Regions from separate parts of the Enterobacter cloacae complex sp. HYC003_NIDB genome, predicted to be linked through region 3. Evidence: predicted binding sites of a transcription regulator. Region 3 holds the regulator's gene; each other region holds the start of a gene.
The links. The regulator Fur, encoded in region 3, represses iron uptake genes when iron is present. The targets are predictions, from matches to a motif close to ATAATAATGAGAACNACTATCAA.

Region 1 (5,782 bases), 100 kb from region 3:
CGCCATTGGCAGCATCACCAGCTTCCTCGGCGCGTGGGCCAGCTATTACCTGGACGGCGCCACCGGCGGCATTATCGTGGTCGCCCAGACGCTGCTGTTCCTGATGGCGTTCGTCTTTGCGCCGAAGCACGGGCTGCTTGCCAGCCGCCGTCGGGCGCGGGAGGCACACCCATGTTGACGCTGCTTCTCGAACCGTTCCAGTTTGCGTTTATGAACAACGCGCTGCTGATTTCACTCATGGTGGCCGTGCCCTGCGCGCTGCTGTCGGTTTTTCTGGTGCTGAAAGGCTGGGCGCTGATGGGCGACGCCATGAGCCACGCGGTGTTTCCCGGCGTCGTGCTGGCCTGGATGATGGGCCTGCCGCTGGCGCTGGGCGCGTTCGTAGCCGGTCTTTTCTGCGCGGTCGCCACCGGATATCTGAAGGATAACAGCCGCATCAAACAGGATACGGTCATGGGGATCGTCTTTTCCGGCATGTTCGGCGCCGGGCTGATCCTCTATATCGCCGTCAAACCTGAGGTGCATCTCGACCACATTCTGTTCGGCGATATGCTGGGTATTAACGGGATGGACATTCTGCAAAGCGGTCTCGTCGCGGGGCTGATTGCGCTGGTGATTGGCCTGAAGTGGCGCGATTTTCTGCTGTTCTGCTTTGACTATCAGCAGGCGCAGGCGAGTGGCCTGCGCACCCGCTGGCTGCACTACGGCTTACTGTGCATGGTTTCGCTGACCATCGTTGCGACGCTGAAAGCGGTGGGGATCATTCTGTCGATTTCCCTGCTGATTGCGCCCGGCGCCGTGGCGGTGCTGATTACCCGACGCTTTCACATGGCGCTGCTGGTGGCGGTCGCCGTTTCAGCGCTGGTGTCGGTAAGCGGCGTTTATGCCTCGTTTTATCTCGACAGCGCGCCTGCGCCGACCATTGTGGTCCTGTTCGCGATGGTGTTTATCGTGACGTTTGTGGTGACCAGCGTGAAGGCTCGTCGCCAGGAGCGTGTGACAGCAGGGTGATGACCTGTTCGCCGTGCTGCTGCCAGTGCAGGCGGAAGGCGGTGCCTTCTTCAAAGCCTGCCAGTTGACGGGTCAACGCCAGCGTGAGCGTCTTGTCGTCGAGCTTGGTAACGCGGGCGCAGTCAAAACCCATCCAGGCCTGTACCTGCGGAAAGAGGGCCTTAAACAGGCTCTCTTTGGCGCTGAAGACCAGCGTCAGGGCGAGGGCGAACGGGTATCCCTGGCGGGAAAGCACAGGTTCTTCCTGCGTATCAATAATGCCGTCTTTGATTTCCCTGGCTTCGTTTTCGAAGAGGATCGTTTCACAATCGATGCCGATAAGCGCCGGGTATTGCGTGACGACGGCTATCGCCTGCGTGCTGCTGTGGGTGATGCTGCCGGAAATACCTTGCGGCCAGAGCGGTTCCCCGCTGGGGCCGATGGCGGGCATGGTGTGGTCAGGTAAGGCGTGCGCGGCGGCGATGCGGCCTGCCAGGTGGTCGGCCTTGCGTTTGCGTCCGGCGTCAGCAAGCTGCGCGTGATGGGGGAGCCAGAGGAGATCGGCGTCGGTAAAGGTGGCGGGGTCGAAAGTGATGCGGTGGAGGGTGTGGCCGGCGAGAGAAAATGTGCTGTGGGTGGTGTGCATGGTTTTCCCTTCAGTATTGTGCGGCCTGATGCCCTCACCCCGGCCCTCTCCCATGGGGAGAGGGGGAAGTCACTGCCTTTATCAGAACCTCGTATTCACGCTCATATACCAGGTACGGCCCGGTTCATTATACGTATACGCGCCCGCACCGTACATATACGCGCCGGTGGTGGTATTACCCGTGGTCTGGGCGTTACCCGCACGCCACTGGCGCTTGTCGAAGACGTTGTCCACGCCGCCGGTCAGGCTGACGTTTTTGGTCACGTCCCAGGTCGCGCTCAGGCCAACGATGCTGTACGGGCTGACTTCGTCTTTTTCAGACCCGGTCACCGGCTGACCTTTGTAGTTGTACTTCTTCGGCTGCTGCTTGCCGTACCAGGTGAAGGTCGACTGGAGCGATACGTCCTGATGCACCTGCCAGCTCAGGGTTGAGTTCAGCGTGTACTCAGGAATGATCGACAGACGATCGCCGGTCTCCTTGTTCTTGCTTTGCAGCATGTAGGTGATGTTATTGGTCCAGTTGATGGTATCGCTGACCGGTACGTTCAGGGAGCCTTCCAGACCTTCTACTACCGCCTTCGGCACGTTTTCCCACTGGTAGATATCGGTGGTGACTTTGCCGGTGGACGTCTGGCCAATCGGCGCGTAGCCCGCTTCAATCTTGTTGCGGTAGTCGTTGCGGAACCAGGTCACGCCCGCCAGCCAGCCGTCGCGTTTCCACTCCAGGCCAATCTCTTTGTTGATGCTGGTTTCCGCTTTCAGATCGTCGTTACCCATCATGTAGCAGCCCACGCCGTCGGAACTGGCGTAGCAGCCCTGGCCTTTACTGTACAGCAGGTAGTTCGGGTTGGTCTGATACAGGCTTGGCGCTTTATAGGCGCGCGCGATGCCCATCTTCAGGGTGAAGTCATCCCCCAGACCCTGCGACAGGTTCAGGGACGGGCTCCAGTTATTACCCACAATGGTGTGGTGGTCGAAGCGCAGGGCAGGGGTCAGCATGGTGCTGTCGGTCAGCTCCATGTTGTTTTCGGCAAACAGGGAGAAGATCTCCGCTGAAGTGTACGGGCTACGGTCTTCGCTCATGCCCGGAATGGTGCCCCCCTGTTGGGTTTGCGTGAAGGAGGTCGAGTCCTTCATGCGCTGCTGGTTCCATTCGGTGCCGAGCGTCAGGTTCTGGTTCACAATGAAATCAATCGGCAGGTTGATTTCGCTGTGCAGCATCACGTCGGCCAGGTCGGTGTCGGTGAATTTATTGCTGTTGAACAATCCTTCCAGACCGCCCGCCAGCCCTTCGCCCAGACGGGAGTTGCGGGTGTGTTCGTACTGCGCCCAGTTGCTGGTGGTAATGCCGTTATCCCAGCCGCCGTTCCAGGTCACCGCGAAGTTCTGACGATAGATACGGTTAGTCTCTTTACCGTAGTTCTTCTTCACCAGCCCGCTTGAGCTGTTGTCGTTGTTGGTATTCTGGGTATCGCCCGCGTAAAGGTTGTTCTGGCGGCTGTATCCCGCCTCAAACTCCAGGGACTGCATCGGCGCAAAGTCCCAGCGCACCACGCCGTTGATGTCTTTATTCTCGACCCCTTCACGGCCTGCCGGCAGCGTGTCGGCATATGCGCCGGTACGGTCAGACTGATGGCCCTGGTTAATGTCCCAGGCGTCGGCCTGGGTTTTATCCAGGTTACCGTACATGCGGAAGCTGAAATCCCCGCCCAGCGGGCCGCTCAGGCTGAAGTTAGTGCGTTTGGTGGAACCTTCGTCTTTATGCTCTGGCGCATTCAGGTAGGTGTTCCAGGAGCCGTGCCACTGGTCGTCAAATTTTTTGGTGATGATGTTCACCACGCCGCCCGCCGCACCGTTACCGTAGCGGGCAGCAGCCGGGCCACGGATCACTTCGATGCGCTCGATCATCTCCGGCGGGACCCAGCCGGTATCGCCGCGGGTATCACGCTCGCCGCGCCAGCCCAGACGGATGGAGTTGCGGCTGGTGACCGGCTTGCCGTCGATCAGGATCAGGGTGTTTTCCGGGCCCATGCCGCGAATGTCAATCTGACGGTTATTCCCGCGCTGGCCGCTGGTGGAGTTGCCGGTCAGGTTAACGCCCGGCATGGTGCGGATGATTTCCGCCACGTCGCGCGCGGGCGGGTTTTTGCGGATCTCGTCGGCGGTGATGGTCGACACGCCCGGCGCCTGCAAATTCTGCTCGGCGGCGGTGATCACCATGGTGTCTTCATGCTGCGCGGAGGCGGTGTTGTCGTCTGCCATGACGGGCAGCGCGACACCATAAATCCCTAAATTGACCAGCAAGGCCAGAGAGTGAATCTTCTTATTCATTGTACGTCCCGCTTTTATGGTTATTTAATGAGCGCGCTTCCCACAGCGCGGGCATTACGCTATTGCAAATGCAAATAGTTATCAATAATATTATCAATAAAATTTGCTCTGAAACAAAAAAGACTGTTAAACATGGGGTTATAAGGGTGACGGCGTTAACAACCGGAAGTGAAGCGTGGTGGCAGGCGAAAGACGGGCCGGAACGGGAACGTCATCAGGAAAACTATCGCGTGACATTCTGGTGGCGGGACCCGGCGGGAACGCAGAAAACGTCGACGGTTAAACGCGTCTGGCTCTACGTCACCGGTGTGACCGATCACCATCAAAATGCCCGTCCGCAGTCCCTTGAACGTATCCCGGATACCGACGTCTGGCAGTGGCAGGGCGAGTTCAGCCCCGAATGGCGCGGCAGCTACTGTTTTATCCCCTCCGACAATGAAAACGATTTTGCCAGCGCAGTGTTTGAAGGCGATCAGCCGGACCGCATGGCGCTGCGCGAAGGCTGGCGCAAACTATTGCCGCACGCGGTGTCCGACCCGCTGAATGCCCAGAGCTGGCGCGGCGGGCGCGGGCACGCCGTCTCGGCGCTGGAGATGCCGGAGGCGCCCGTACAGCCCGGCTGGAACCATCCCGATACCCCTTACAATAAGCCTGTCTGCATTGAGTGGCACAGCGCGCGTCTGAAGAACCGTCGCCGCGTGTGGATTTTTACCACCGGGGATGAAAGCCCCGAGCGCCCGCTGGCGGTGCTGCTCGACGGGCAGTTCTGGGCCGAAAGCATGCCCGTCTGGCCTGCGCTGGCGTCGCTCACCCATGAAGGCAAACTGCCGCCTGCGGTCTATGTCTTAATCGACGTGATTGACACCGCACACCGCAGCCGCGAGCTGCCGTGTAACCCTGATTTCTGGCTGGCGGTGCAGGACGAACTTCTCCCGCAGGTGAAAAGCATGGCCCCGTTCAGCGACCGCGCCGACCATACCGTGGTGGCGGGTCAGAGCTTCGGCGGGCTCTCTTCCCTCTATGCGGGCCTCAACTGGCCGCAGCGTTTTGGCTGCATCCTCAGCCAGTCCGGATCCTACTGGTGGCCGCACCGCGGCGCGCAGCAGGACGGGCTGCTCATCGAACAACTCAAAGCGGGTGACAAAACCGCTCGCGGGCTGCGCATCGTCCTTGAGGCCGGGCGCAACGAGCCGCTTATTTTGCGCGCAAACCAGGCGATCCTCGCCGAACTACACACTCAGCAACCGGTTTTCTGGCGTCAGGTTGACGGCGGACACGATGCGCTTTGCTGGCGCGGTGGGCTGACGCAGGGGCTGATGACCCTCTGGCAGCCGCTTATTCAATAACGGAGTCTGTATGGAATTCAGCAATCCTTTCGATAATCCGCAGGGACAGTTCGCCATTTTGCAAAATGACCAGGGGCAGTACAGCCTGTGGCCGCAGCAGTGCGAGTTGCCCGCGGGCTGGCGCGTGGTCTGCGAACCGCAATCTCAGGAGGCGTGCCAGCAGTGGCTGGCGGAACAGTGGCAGACGCTTGAGCCGTCATGTTTTGCGGGGGAGCGCGCATGAACCGTCTCCCTCTTGTCGCCGCCCAGCCGGGGATCTGGATGGCAGAGCAGCTTTCCTCCCTGCCAAACGCCTGGAGCGTCGCGCACTACACCGAGCTGAAAGGCGCTATCGATGCGCCATTGCTGGCAAAAGCCATCGCTGAAGGCATGATGCAGGCCGACACCCTGCGGATGCGTTTTGCCGAAGATAACGGTGAGGTGTGGCAGTGGATCGATGAGGCCATGCTCCTGCCGGAGCCGTCCATCG
Region 2 (5,782 bases), 2.1 Mb from region 3:
GCATCTCCTCAATCCTGAGCGAGCTGGACAACGCTCTCAAGGATAAAAAATCCCAACAGGTGCTGGCCGATATCCACGGCGTACGCCAGCAATATCTTGACTCGCGCTACCGCATTTTGCAGGCCGTGCAGAATAACGACCGTGCGGGCGCGATAAACGAAATGATGACCAACACCCTGAATCTGCAACAGTCCTATAAAGCGAAAGTGCAGGCGCTGATTGCGATCCAGGACCATGAAATGCAGAGTGCGGGCGAGCAGGTGGAAGGCGATTTCCGCACCAATCGTCTCCTGCTGGTCCTGATTACGCTTTTCAGCGTCGCGGCAGCCAGCCTGGCTGGCTGGTTCATTGTGCGATCCATTACCCGACCGCTGAACGACGCGGTGATTTTTGCGGAGGCCATTGCCGATGGCGATCTCACCGGCAGCATTATCTCGCACGGTAAAGATGAAACCGGACTGCTACTCACCGCACTGATGGAGATGAAAACGCGCCTGCTGGAGATTGTGCAGCAGGTGCAAACCGGATCGGAAAACATCTCCAGCGCCGCCGCGCAGATTGTCGCGGGAAACCAGGATCTGGCTGCCCGCACGGAGGAGCAGGCCAGTTCCGTTGAACAAACGGCCGCGTCGATGGAGCAGATCACCGCTACGGTGAAGAACACCGCGTCCCACACCGGAGAAGCGACGAACCTGTCTGCCGATGCGGCTGCCGTGGTCAAAAACAACGGCGAGATGATGAAGCAGGTCACCAGCAAGATGCGCCTGATTAACGAAACATCGAACAGGATGTCCGACATTATCGACCTGATCGACGCCATTGCCTTCCAGACTAATATTCTGGCGCTGAATGCGGCGGTCGAAGCGGCGCGCGCGGGTGAGCATGGTCGTGGCTTTGCGGTGGTGGCGGGCGAGGTACGCCAGCTCGCGCAGAAAAGTGCAACATCTGCGAGTGAGATCCGCCAGCTGATTGAAAGCTCCACAAGCCAGACGCAGGACGGCATGAACCTTGTGGAGAAGGCCAGCGGGCTTATCAACGGCATGGTCGGCAACGTAGAGGAGATGGACGTAATCCTGCGTGAGATTCGCCAGGCCAGCCACGAACAGACGGAAGGCATCTCGCAGATCAACAGCGCGATTGGCCTGATAGACGCCACCACCCAGCAGAACTCCGCGCTGGTGGAGGAGTCCGTTGCGGCGGCGGCATCCCTTAACGAACAGGCCATGCACCTGAAAGAGCTGGTCCGCGTGTTCCGCGTGAGCGACGGCGTGCTGGCTTAATCCAGCTGGGAGATCTCCAGCGCCGCGCGGTCAATCACGCCGATAATCTGTTTCAACTGCGCGTCGCTGAGCTCTCCCTGATTAACCTTCAGATCCAGTACCGCTTTGAAGTTATCCAGCGCCCGCTTCATCTGCGGGTTTTTGCGCAGCTGGAAACCGACGGAGCGCGCCTTGATACGCGTCTGGATCTGCTCCAGCTGTTCCCGGTTGTCATCCAGCCACTGTTCTCCGGCGGCGTTAATCGCAATCCGCTTACGGCCGTTCTCTTCTTCGGTAATGGTGATAAGCGCCTGATCCTGCAAGTAATCCAGCGTCGGATAGATCACGCCAGGGCTTGGCGTGTAATGTCCCTGCGTCAGGTTTTCGATCTCTTTGATCAGTTCGTAACCATGGCTCGCGTTGCGGGTCAGGATATCCAGGATCACCAGCCGCAAATCGCCATGACCAAAAAATCGTGGCCGGCGTCCGCCGCCGTCGTGTTCGTGTCGCATGTTTTTCCCTCAATTTGATATATCTAAACTATATCTAAGATATATTCAGATGCAATCTAAAAAATCTTGATTTCTTAGTTAATAGCAATCATTATCATTAAGAATTCATTCCGATATATCGTATTCACCTGAGAAGGGCATCAACATGGCATCTACCCGTTACCCTCAACGTGTCCGCAATGACCTGCGTTTTCGTGAGCTGAACGTGCTGCGCACTGAGCGAGTCAGCGCAGGATTTCAGCGCATTGTGCTAGGCGGCGAGGCGCTGGAGGGCTTTAGCTCTCGCGGCTTTGACGACCATACCAAAGTCTTTTTCCCGGCACCGGGCACCACTTTCGTGCCGCCTGTGGTGACCGATGAAGGCATCGACTGGGGCGACGGCGCGCGTCCGCAGGCACGTGACTATACCCCGCTGTACGATGACGAAAAACATGAGCTGGCGCTCGATTTCTTCGTTCATGATGGCGGCATTGCCAGCAACTGGGCGGTAGAGGCTAAGGTGGGCGACAAGCTGACCATCGGCGGGCCGCGCGGTTCGCTGGTGGTGCCGGAAGATTACGCCTGGCAGCTGTACGTGTGCGACGAGTCGGGGATGCCCGCGCTGCGCCGCCGTTTAGAAGGCATCGCAAAACTGCCTGTTCGCCCGGCGATCCACGCCATTGTCACCGTGGGCGATGCGGCGTATGAGGACTATCTGGCGCACCTGAGCGGGTTCAACATCACCTGGGTTATCGGCCACAACGAGCAGGCGGTGGCCGACCATCTTGCCGCGCTGGCCGTGCCGGAAGAGGATTACTTTATCTGGCTGACCGGGGAGGGGAAGGTGGTGAAACGCCTGAGCCGTCAGTTTGAAAACGACGCAATTGACCCGCAGCTGGTGCGTGCCAGCGCGTACTGGCACGCCAAATAATCAGGCAGCGGGATCCAGCTGCGCTTCGCTCACCTGATGTTCGAGCGAGGCGCATACCTCTTTCAGCGCTTTCTCCTGCTGGGCAAAGTAGGCTTCCATATTGCTGAGCGACGAGACGAGCAGCCAGGACTCTTCCTTCTCCAGCTCTGCCAGCTCGTTCACCAGGGTGTCGATTTGCTCACGCACCTGCGCCATCTTTTTACGAATACGTTCCAGGTCGTTCAGCCTGTCGCTTGCCATCATCGGTTCGAATCCTTGTTGTAGACGGGCGACCAGCGAGCGAATGGCCTTCACGTCGCCGCGTTGTTTGGCCTGGTTGAGTTGCACCATCATCCTGTTGGCTTCCTCTTTTAAATCATCGGCAACCAGATCCGGGTGGCATAGCTTGCTCGCCTGACGCCAGAGCCGCTTCAGCTCGTTCCGATCCTCTTCTGAGAGATCCTTGCCTTTACGCAGGCGAACTTCGGCATCATGATGCTGTTCGCGATACTTCTTGTACTCTTCGTTGGCCTCATCGCGCGCCTGACGTGCCGGCTCTTCTTCACGCGTTAAACCGGTCTCCAGCTCCATTGCTTCGGCCAGCAGGTTGGCAATCAGATTGCTTTGCTGCTGAAGATGTTTGCGCGCCTCTGCCGCCTGAACGGAATCCGCAGGCAGATCTCGCCAGCGCCGGGTGAGCGTTGTCAGAACCTCTACGGCCTGCGCCATATAGTCCTGGCAGCGGCGGTAATCCTCTTCCCGACGACGCGTCTCCGCCTGCTGACGACGCAGGTTAAGCTCCGCCAGCGTTTTACGCAGGGCGAGGATCTGCTGCATCAACGGCCCGAGGCGGGAGAAATAGAGATCGTTGAACTCATCTAGCTGCTGTACCCGGGCGTTACGGCGATCAATCAGATCGCGCAGACGCTCTTCCAGGGCTTTCAGCTCCAGCTTGCTGGCCGCCAGCTGTGGGTCACGCCACGGGGTAACGGCGCGCTGGCTTTGCAGCCAGGCGGTGATAGCGCGAAGGGCTGCGGTGTAGTTTTTCTGCTCAAGCGCCGCGACGATGGACAGGAGATCATCGTCAAAGGCTTCCTCTTTGAGACGTTTCAGCTGGCTCCGGATGATGTCGTCATCTTCCAGCTCAATGGCATTTTTAATGATTTCTAGCCGTTTGATCGGTGTGCTCATGATGCCTTTCGCTCTGGCGCTTAAGTATTTGAGTTAAGGTTAGTTGTTGTAAAAGCTACAGGAAATAATACACACGGATGATGATCGGCGCGATGGGGGATTTCTTTAGTTTTTAGGGTTTGTGAGGGGAAGCGGCAGGCCGGGCTACGTGTGGTGGATTACTTACAAAAAAGCCACTCAATCGAGTGGCTTAACTGGATGATTATAAAGCTAAAATTTGGTGGCCCCTGCTGGACTTGAACCAGCGACCAAGCGATTATGAGTCGCCTGCTCTAACCACTGAGCTAAGGGGCCGTGGCGGTGAATTATAAAGTAACTCCCCTCAGCAATCCAGCCATTCACACCTGCCTGCTGTTTTTATAAACAACGCATAATCAATCCTTTATACTTACCTTAAGATGCATAGACAGGAGTAGAGATGATCAACGATATTCTGGCCCCTGGCCTGCGGGTGGTGTTCTGCGGTATCAATCCGGGTAAGTCATCGGCGCACACCGGTTTTCACTTTGCTCATCCGGGAAATCGCTTCTGGAAGGTGATCCACCAGGCCGGTTTTACCGACAAACAGCTTAAGCCGGAAGAAGAGCAGCAGCTGCTGGATACGCGCTGTGGCATCACCATGCTGGTCGAGCGACCCACGGTACAGGCAAGCGAAGTGAATCTGCATGAGCTGCGCGCTGGCGGACGTGAGCTGATCGCGAAAATTGAAGACTATCAGCCCGCGGCGCTGGCGATCCTCGGCAAGCAGGCCTACGAGCAGGCGTTCAGCCAGCGCGGCGCCAGCTGGGGTAAGCAGAACATTACCATTGGCGTAACGCAGGTGTGGGTGCTGCCAAACCCGAGCGGGCTGAACAGGGCGACGCTGGACAAGCTGGTGGAGGCGTATCGGGAACTGGATGAGGCGCTGGTGGTGAGGGGGCTTTAGCTCCTCTGCGGCCTGATGCCCTCATCCTGACCCTCTCCCACAGGGAGAGGGAATAAACAAAAAAAAGCTCCCGATTGGGAGCTTTTTCATTTCAGGACCGATTAATCGTCCAGGAAGCTACGCAGCACTTCAGAGCGGCTCGGATGGCGCAGCTTACGCAGCGCCTTCGCTTCGATCTGACGGATACGTTCGCGGGTAACGTCAAACTGTTTACCCACTTCTTCCAGCGTGTGGTCGGTGTTCATGTCGATACCGAAACGCATACGCAGCACTTTGGCTTCACGGGCGGTCAGGCCAGCCAGCACGTCGTGCGTGGCAGCACGCAGGCTCTCGGTGGTGGCAGAGTCCAGCGGCAGCTCGAGGGTGGTATCCTCGATGAAATCACCCAGATGCGAATCTTCATCATCACCGATTGGCGTTTCCATGGAGATTGGCTCTTTAGCGATTTTCAGCACTTTACGAATCTTGTCTTCCGGCATCAGCATGCGTTCAGCCAGCTCTTCCGGCGTCGGCTCGCGGCCCATCTCCTGCAACATCTGGCGAGAGATACGGTTGAGTTTGTTGATGGTCTCAATCATATGCACCGGAATACGGATGGTGCGCGCCTGGTCTGCGATAGAGCGGGTGATCGCCTGACGGATCCACCAGGTAGCATAGGTGGAGAACTTGTAACCACGACGGTATTCAAACTTATCTACCGCTTTCATCAGACCGATGTTGCCTTCCTGAATCAGATCCAGGAATTGCAGGCCACGGTTGGTGTATTTCTTGGCGATAGAGATAACCAGACGTAAGTTCGCTTCAACCATCTCTTTCTTAGCACGGCGGGCTTTCGCTTCACCGATGGACATACGACGGTTGATGTCTTTCACCTGCTCGATGGTCAGGCCGGTCTCTTCTTCAATCTGATGCAGTTTTTGCAGGCCGCGCTGTACGTCTTCTTTCACGTCGTGCAGCTTTTCAGACCACGGCTTGTTCATCGCGATAGCGGCGTTGAACCAGGTTT
Region 3 (5,782 bases):
GATGCGGAAGGTAACATCACGACCATCTTCTGTACGTACGACGCAGAGACGCTGAGTAAAGATCCGGCGGATGGCCGTAAAGTAAAAGGTGTAATCCACTGGGTGAGTGCGCAGCATGCGCTGCCGGTTGAGATCCGTCTCTACGATCGTCTGTTCAGCGTACCTAACCCAGGCGCTGCGGAGGACTTCCTGGCGGTTATCAACCCTGAGTCGCTGATTATCAAGCAGGGGTATGCCGAGCCGTCTCTGAAAGCCGCTGAAGCCGGTAAAGCGTTCCAGTTTGAACGTGAGGGTTACTTCTGCCTGGACAGCCGTTACAGCACGGCGGAAAAACCGGTATTTAACCGTACCGTCGGTCTGCGTGATACCTGGACTAAGATCGGCGAATAATCACGCTGGCATGGTCAATGAGAAACAAACGCCGCGTAATGCGGCGTTTTTTTATTTAACGATCATGTCGTTAAGCATCGGGATGATGAATTAAAGCCAACATTCCAGGTCAATGTGGTGCTACTTATTTTATTTAAAAAAGTTTGTTGTTTTCCAAAAACAGAAACGCTGAAAAATATATTCACAATATCAATGTTACTTACTGAAAATTAGCGCATTCCCCCGCCAGTACTTGCTTCCCGGTAAATGTTACAAAGCACTACGAAATATGTGCTCTTCGTCATAATCCTGACTTTTGCCTGATTAAAAGCATTGATAATTCGCGTCGCGAAAAATAACCTAAAGACGGTAGTTAATTCGAGGGTATTTCTGACTACCCCTGACCACTTGGTCTTTTCTGTTTTTCGCCGTTTAAGGCGTTTTAATTCGTCAAAGAGGAATAATCTATGCGTACGTTCAGTGGCAAACGTAGTGCGCTGGCGCTGGCTATCGCCGGTGTGACAGCAATGTCGGGCCTGGTGGTTGCGCCAGAGGCAAAAGCAGCAGGTTTCATCGAAGATTCCACCCTCACGGGCGGTATTTATTACTGGCAGCGTGAGCGTGACCGTAAAGACGTCACTGAAGATAAATACAAAACCAACCTTTCTCACTCGACCTGGAACGCCAACCTTGATTTCCAGTCGGGATATGCCGCCGATATGTTCGGGATCGATATTGCAGCGTTCACCGCAATTGAAATGGCCGAAAATGGCGACAGCGGCCATCCGAACGAAATTGCGTTCTCCTCCAGCAATAAAGCCTACGACGAAGACTGGTCCGGCGATAAAAGCGGAATCAGCCTGTATAAAGCGGCTGCAAAATTCAAATATGGTCCGGTCTGGGCGCGTGGAGGTTATATCCAGCCAACCGGCCAGACGCTGTTAGCACCGCACTGGAGCTTTATGCCAGGTACCTATCAGGGTGCGGAAGCCGGTGCTAATTTTGACTACGGCGATGCGGGGGCGTTGAGCTTCTCCTATATGTGGACCAACGAGTACAAAGCGCCGTGGCACATTGAGATGGACAAGTTCTATCAGAACGATAAAAAAACCAAAGTTGATTATCTCCACTCGCTGGGGGCGAAGTACGACTTCAAAAACGATCTGGTGCTGGAAGCTGCTTTTGGTCAGGCTGAAGGCTATATCGATCAGTACTTTGCTAAAGCCAGCTACAAATTTGATATCGCGGGTAGCCCGCTGAGCACCAGCTATCAGTTCTACGGTACGCGCGACAAAGTCAGTGATGGCAGCGTAAATGATATCTATGACGGCACCGCGTGGTTACAGGCGCTGACCTTCGGTTACAAGGTAGGTCAGGTTGATTTACGTCTGGAGGGAACATGGGTCAAGGCAGAAGGGCAGCAGGGCTACTTCCTGCAACGTATGACGCCAACCTACGCCTCTTCCAATGGTCGTCTGGATATCTGGTGGGATAACCGCTCTGACTTTAACGCCGACGGCGAAAAGGCGGTCTTCTTCGGCGCAATGTATGACCTGAAGAACTGGAATCTGCCTGGCTGGGCGGTGGGTGCGTCCTACGCGTACGCCTGGGACGCAAAGCCAGCAGATATGGCTACGCCAGACGCCTACTACGATCCGAATTACCGTCTGAAAGAGTCTTCATACAGTCTGGATGCGATTTACACCCTTCAGGAGGGCCGTGCGAAAGGCACGATGTTCAAACTGCACTTCACCCAGTATGACAACCACTCCGATATCCCGAGCTACGCGGGCGGTTACGGCAACATCTTCCAGGATGAACGTGACGTGAAATTCATGGTCATTGCGCCATTCACAATCTTCTGATGAACACGCAGGCGGGCGAAATCCCGCCTGCATGGAGACTGCATATGATGAAAAAAATGGTAATCGTTGCGCTGCTGGCATCGGGGCTGGTGGCGTGTGCGCAGGATCAGGCGCAGAAAGAAGACTCCCGTCTGAAGGAGGCGTATAGCGCCTGCATCAATACAGCACAAGGATCGCCAGAGAAGATTGAAGCCTGCCAGAGCGTGCTGAATGTGCTGAAAAAAGAGAAAGCGCATGAGCAGTTTGCGACGCAGGAAAATGTTCGCGTGATGGATTACCAGGCCTGTATCCAGGCGCGGAAAAGCGGTAACGATCAGGAAGTGGCGAAGCGTTGCGATAAGATCTGGGACGAGATTCGCAATAACAATAAATAAGTTGCTTTACGCCCGGTGGCGCAGCGCCACCGGGCTTTTTTCAGGCAAAAAAAAGCCAACCTTACGGCTGGCTCAGAGTATGAACACGATATTATTTCGCGTCGTGCGCGTGGTCGTCTTCGCGGCAATCGCCTTCAGCGCAGTGACCGTACAGGTACAGGCTGTGGTTGGTCAGGCGGATGCCATGACGGGCGGCGATTTCACGCTGGCGTGATTCAATGGAATCATCGCTAAATTCAATGACCTTGCCACAGTCGAGGCAGATCAGGTGATCGTGGTGATGCTGCTGAGTCAGCTCGAACACGGATTTACCGCCTTCGAAATTATGACGAGTAACAATGCCCGCGTCATCAAACTGGTTCAGCACACGATAGACGGTTGCCAGCCCAATCTCTTCACCCATATCGATAAGACGCTTATAAAGGTCTTCCGCACTGACATGGTGATTGTCTGGCCCCTGAAGCACTTCAAGGATTTTTAACCGAGGAAGCGTTACTTTCAGGCCAGCTTTCTTTAATGCGGTATTGTTGTCAGTCATGCGGAATCTGTCCTGTTGCTAAACGATTCACTTCAAAAGAAGAAGTGACAGAAAATGCACTTGGGATAATGCGTCTCATTATAGAACTGCCATGGCTAAATGAAAACTGCAAGTCTCAAGCAAAGTATGCTTATAAAAACGTGGTATCACCAACAAACTTGTTCGATGGCACCCACTTTTTACCAGGGGGATATTGTACAGGTCTGGGCGAAAAAGTTAAAAGTTTGTAGCAATTAATTTAATCGGTTTTACCTGGAAAACGGGCGCAACCGGAGTTGCGCCGCAGGGATATCAGGCGTTAAGGATATCGTCCAGGTTCAGCTCTTCACGAACCTGCTTAACCCATTTTTCTACACGCTCAGCGGTCAGCTCTGGCTGACGGTCTTCATCAATGGCCAGGCCAACGAAGTGATCGTCATCTGCCAGACCTTTGGACGCTTCGAAATGGTAACCCGCCGTTGGCCAGTGACCGACGATCGCAGCACCGCGTGGCTCAATGATGTCGCGAATAGTGCCCAGCGCATCACAGAAATACTCAGCATAGTCTTCCTGATCGCCACAGCCAAACAGGGCAACCAGCTTGCCGTTGAAGTCTACTTCTTCCAGCGTCGGGAAGAAATCGTCCCAGTCACACTGTGCTTCACCGTAGTACCAGGTCGGGATGCCCAGCAGCAGGATGTCATAGCCCTCGAGATCTTCTTTGCTGCTCTTGGCGATGTCATGCACATCAGCAACGTCTTTACCGAGCTGTTTTTGAATGTTTTTTGCGATATTTTCAGTATTGCCGGTATCACTGCCAAAGAAAATGCCGATGATTGCCATGAGTAAAATAACCTCTTGAAACTTAATGGTATGGTGGCCCAAATTGTCCACGGATAAGGGCAATAATAGCAGAACAGGCAACCCTGCGGAAACAGCTATCACGCAGGACTGCACTCTGTGCTACATGAAAAAGGTAATATTGGGGATTTTCTGACTCACGCCTTGCCGCGTAACGTCTCAAGCTGGGCGATCAGCATCTCTTCGATCAGTTCGCTGCGGCTGATGTTGCGCGCGTCAGCTAACTCGTTAAGCGCATCGACGGCATCGGCATTCAGCTTCAGTTCGACACGCTTAAGCCCACGATTTTTATCGCGTTTAAGCTGGTTGCGTTTATTGATACGCAGCTGTTCATCGCGCGAAAGCGGATTCGTTTTCGGTCGTCCCGGTCGACGCTCATTCGCGAACAGATCTAGTGTCGTACGGTCCGTTTGTTCTTTGGCCATGATTCTGAGACTTCGGGGGAAACACGCCGCCCTGCTAATGCCCGGGCGATAAGCGCGCCATCATACATCACCCAAATCCACACGCCAACGACTGGAAGCCCGTCGTCTTCCGGTCGCTGGCTTTTTAATCAATTCGCTGTATCAGTAAGATAGCGGCGAATGGCGCGCAGGACGGCATCCGGTTTTTCCGCGTGTACCCAGTGTCCGGCACCGGCAATGACGTGAGCGCGAGCCTGCGGGAATTGCGCCAGCAGCGTGTCACGATACGCATCAGTGACGTAAGGGGAGTTGCCGCCGCGAATAAAAAGGGTAGGGTGCGGCCAGGCGGGGACGGTTTCCCAGCCCACAATATGCGAATACTGATCCCACAATACCGGGACGTTAAAGCGCCATTGTCCGTCAACAAACGATTTCAGCAGGAACTGAACTACGCCTTCCTCATCAAGATGCTCACGCATAACGGCAGCCGCCTGCTGGCGGGTTGCGACACCCGCTTCGGTGACCGCATTGATGGCGGTAAAAATCTCATCGTGACGGCGAACGTCGTAATTGACGGGCGCAACGTCGATGACCACCAGCCCGGAAATTCGCTCAGGGGCCAGCGCAGTGAGCGCCATCACCGCTTTGCCGCCCATTGAATGCCCGATAAGCGTCGCTTTCTGGATATTATTCGCATCGAGGGTGTCCCGCAGATCCTGCGCCATGGCTGCGTAGGTCATCTCCTCCGAGCGCCCAGAAAGACCGTGATTGCGCATATCAACCTGGAGGATCGCGTGATCGGTCACTAAATCGCGCGCCAGCACACCCAGATTATCCAGGCTACCAAACAGGCCGTGAACCAGTACGATGGGAGAATTATTGTTCGGCGATTGTGCAGTTTGCGCTCGGGTATTCAATTTCATGGCAAAGTTCTTTTTTTAGGTTTGTCAGGTTAGGGTATCATGTTGACCATTCTGCCGCCCGGGGGCAAGGATCCAGTTTAATCTGACTTTTGCCGCCAACCTGGTTTGACGCTATCCGCTGTTGGGATTTGACCTTATAATCTCAACGACTTGTATTCAGATAAGATATCGCACTGGATTAAGATGAAAACAATCGAAGTTGATGACGAACTCTATCAGTATATTGCCAGCCAGACGCGGCATATTGGGGAGAGCGCGTCCGACATTTTACGGCGCATGCTTAAAATTTCCGCCGCCTCACAGCCCACTCCTGTCACTAAAGATGTCGTGTCTCAGCCGAGCGTTGTTGCACAAGTAAAACCTGCCGTCATGCCGGCAAAAGACAAAGTGCGCGCGATGCGCGAGCTGCTGCTGTCCGATGAATATGCCGAGCAGAAAAAGGCGGTTAACCGCTTTATGCTGGTGCTGT

Region 1: a site for Fur is predicted at 4,036-4,058, ahead of fes (enterochelin esterase). Genes of this name have one in related genera too.
Region 2: a site for Fur is predicted at 1,847-1,869, ahead of O1722_RS03160 (siderophore-interacting protein). Genes of this name have one in related genera too.

Annotation. Positions count from the first base shown of each region.
Region 1 is NZ_CP114220.1:3,539,770-3,545,551, reverse strand. It holds gene sitC (iron/manganese ABC transporter permease subunit SitC) at 1-178, shown strand, start outside; gene O1722_RS16910 (metal ABC transporter permease) at 172-1,011, shown strand; gene entD (enterobactin synthase subunit EntD) at 947-1,636, opposite strand; gene O1722_RS16900 (TonB-dependent siderophore receptor) at 1,718-3,967, opposite strand; gene fes (enterochelin esterase) at 4,114-5,313, shown strand; gene O1722_RS16890 (MbtH family protein) at 5,324-5,536, shown strand; gene entF (enterobactin non-ribosomal peptide synthetase EntF) at 5,533-5,782, shown strand, end outside.
Region 2 is NZ_CP114220.1:661,276-667,057, forward strand. It holds gene O1722_RS03150 (methyl-accepting chemotaxis protein) at 1-1,280, shown strand, start outside; gene O1722_RS03155 (PadR family transcriptional regulator) at 1,277-1,771, opposite strand; gene O1722_RS03160 (siderophore-interacting protein) at 1,917-2,681, shown strand; gene O1722_RS03165 (coiled-coil domain-containing protein) at 2,682-3,851, opposite strand; tRNA gene O1722_RS03170 (tRNA-Ile) at 4,070-4,145, opposite strand; gene mug (G/U mismatch-specific DNA glycosylase) at 4,270-4,776, shown strand; gene rpoD (RNA polymerase sigma factor RpoD) at 4,878-5,782, opposite strand, start outside.
Region 3 is NZ_CP114220.1:3,437,738-3,443,519, reverse strand. It holds gene glnS (glutamine--tRNA ligase) at 1-390, shown strand, start outside; gene chiP (chitoporin ChiP) at 837-2,234, shown strand; gene chiQ (ChiQ/YbfN family lipoprotein) at 2,282-2,608, shown strand; gene fur (ferric iron uptake transcriptional regulator) at 2,700-3,146, opposite strand; gene fldA (flavodoxin FldA) at 3,438-3,968, opposite strand; gene ybfE (LexA regulated protein) at 4,124-4,411, opposite strand; gene ybfF (esterase) at 4,540-5,313, opposite strand; gene seqA (replication initiation negative regulator SeqA) at 5,497-5,782, shown strand, end outside.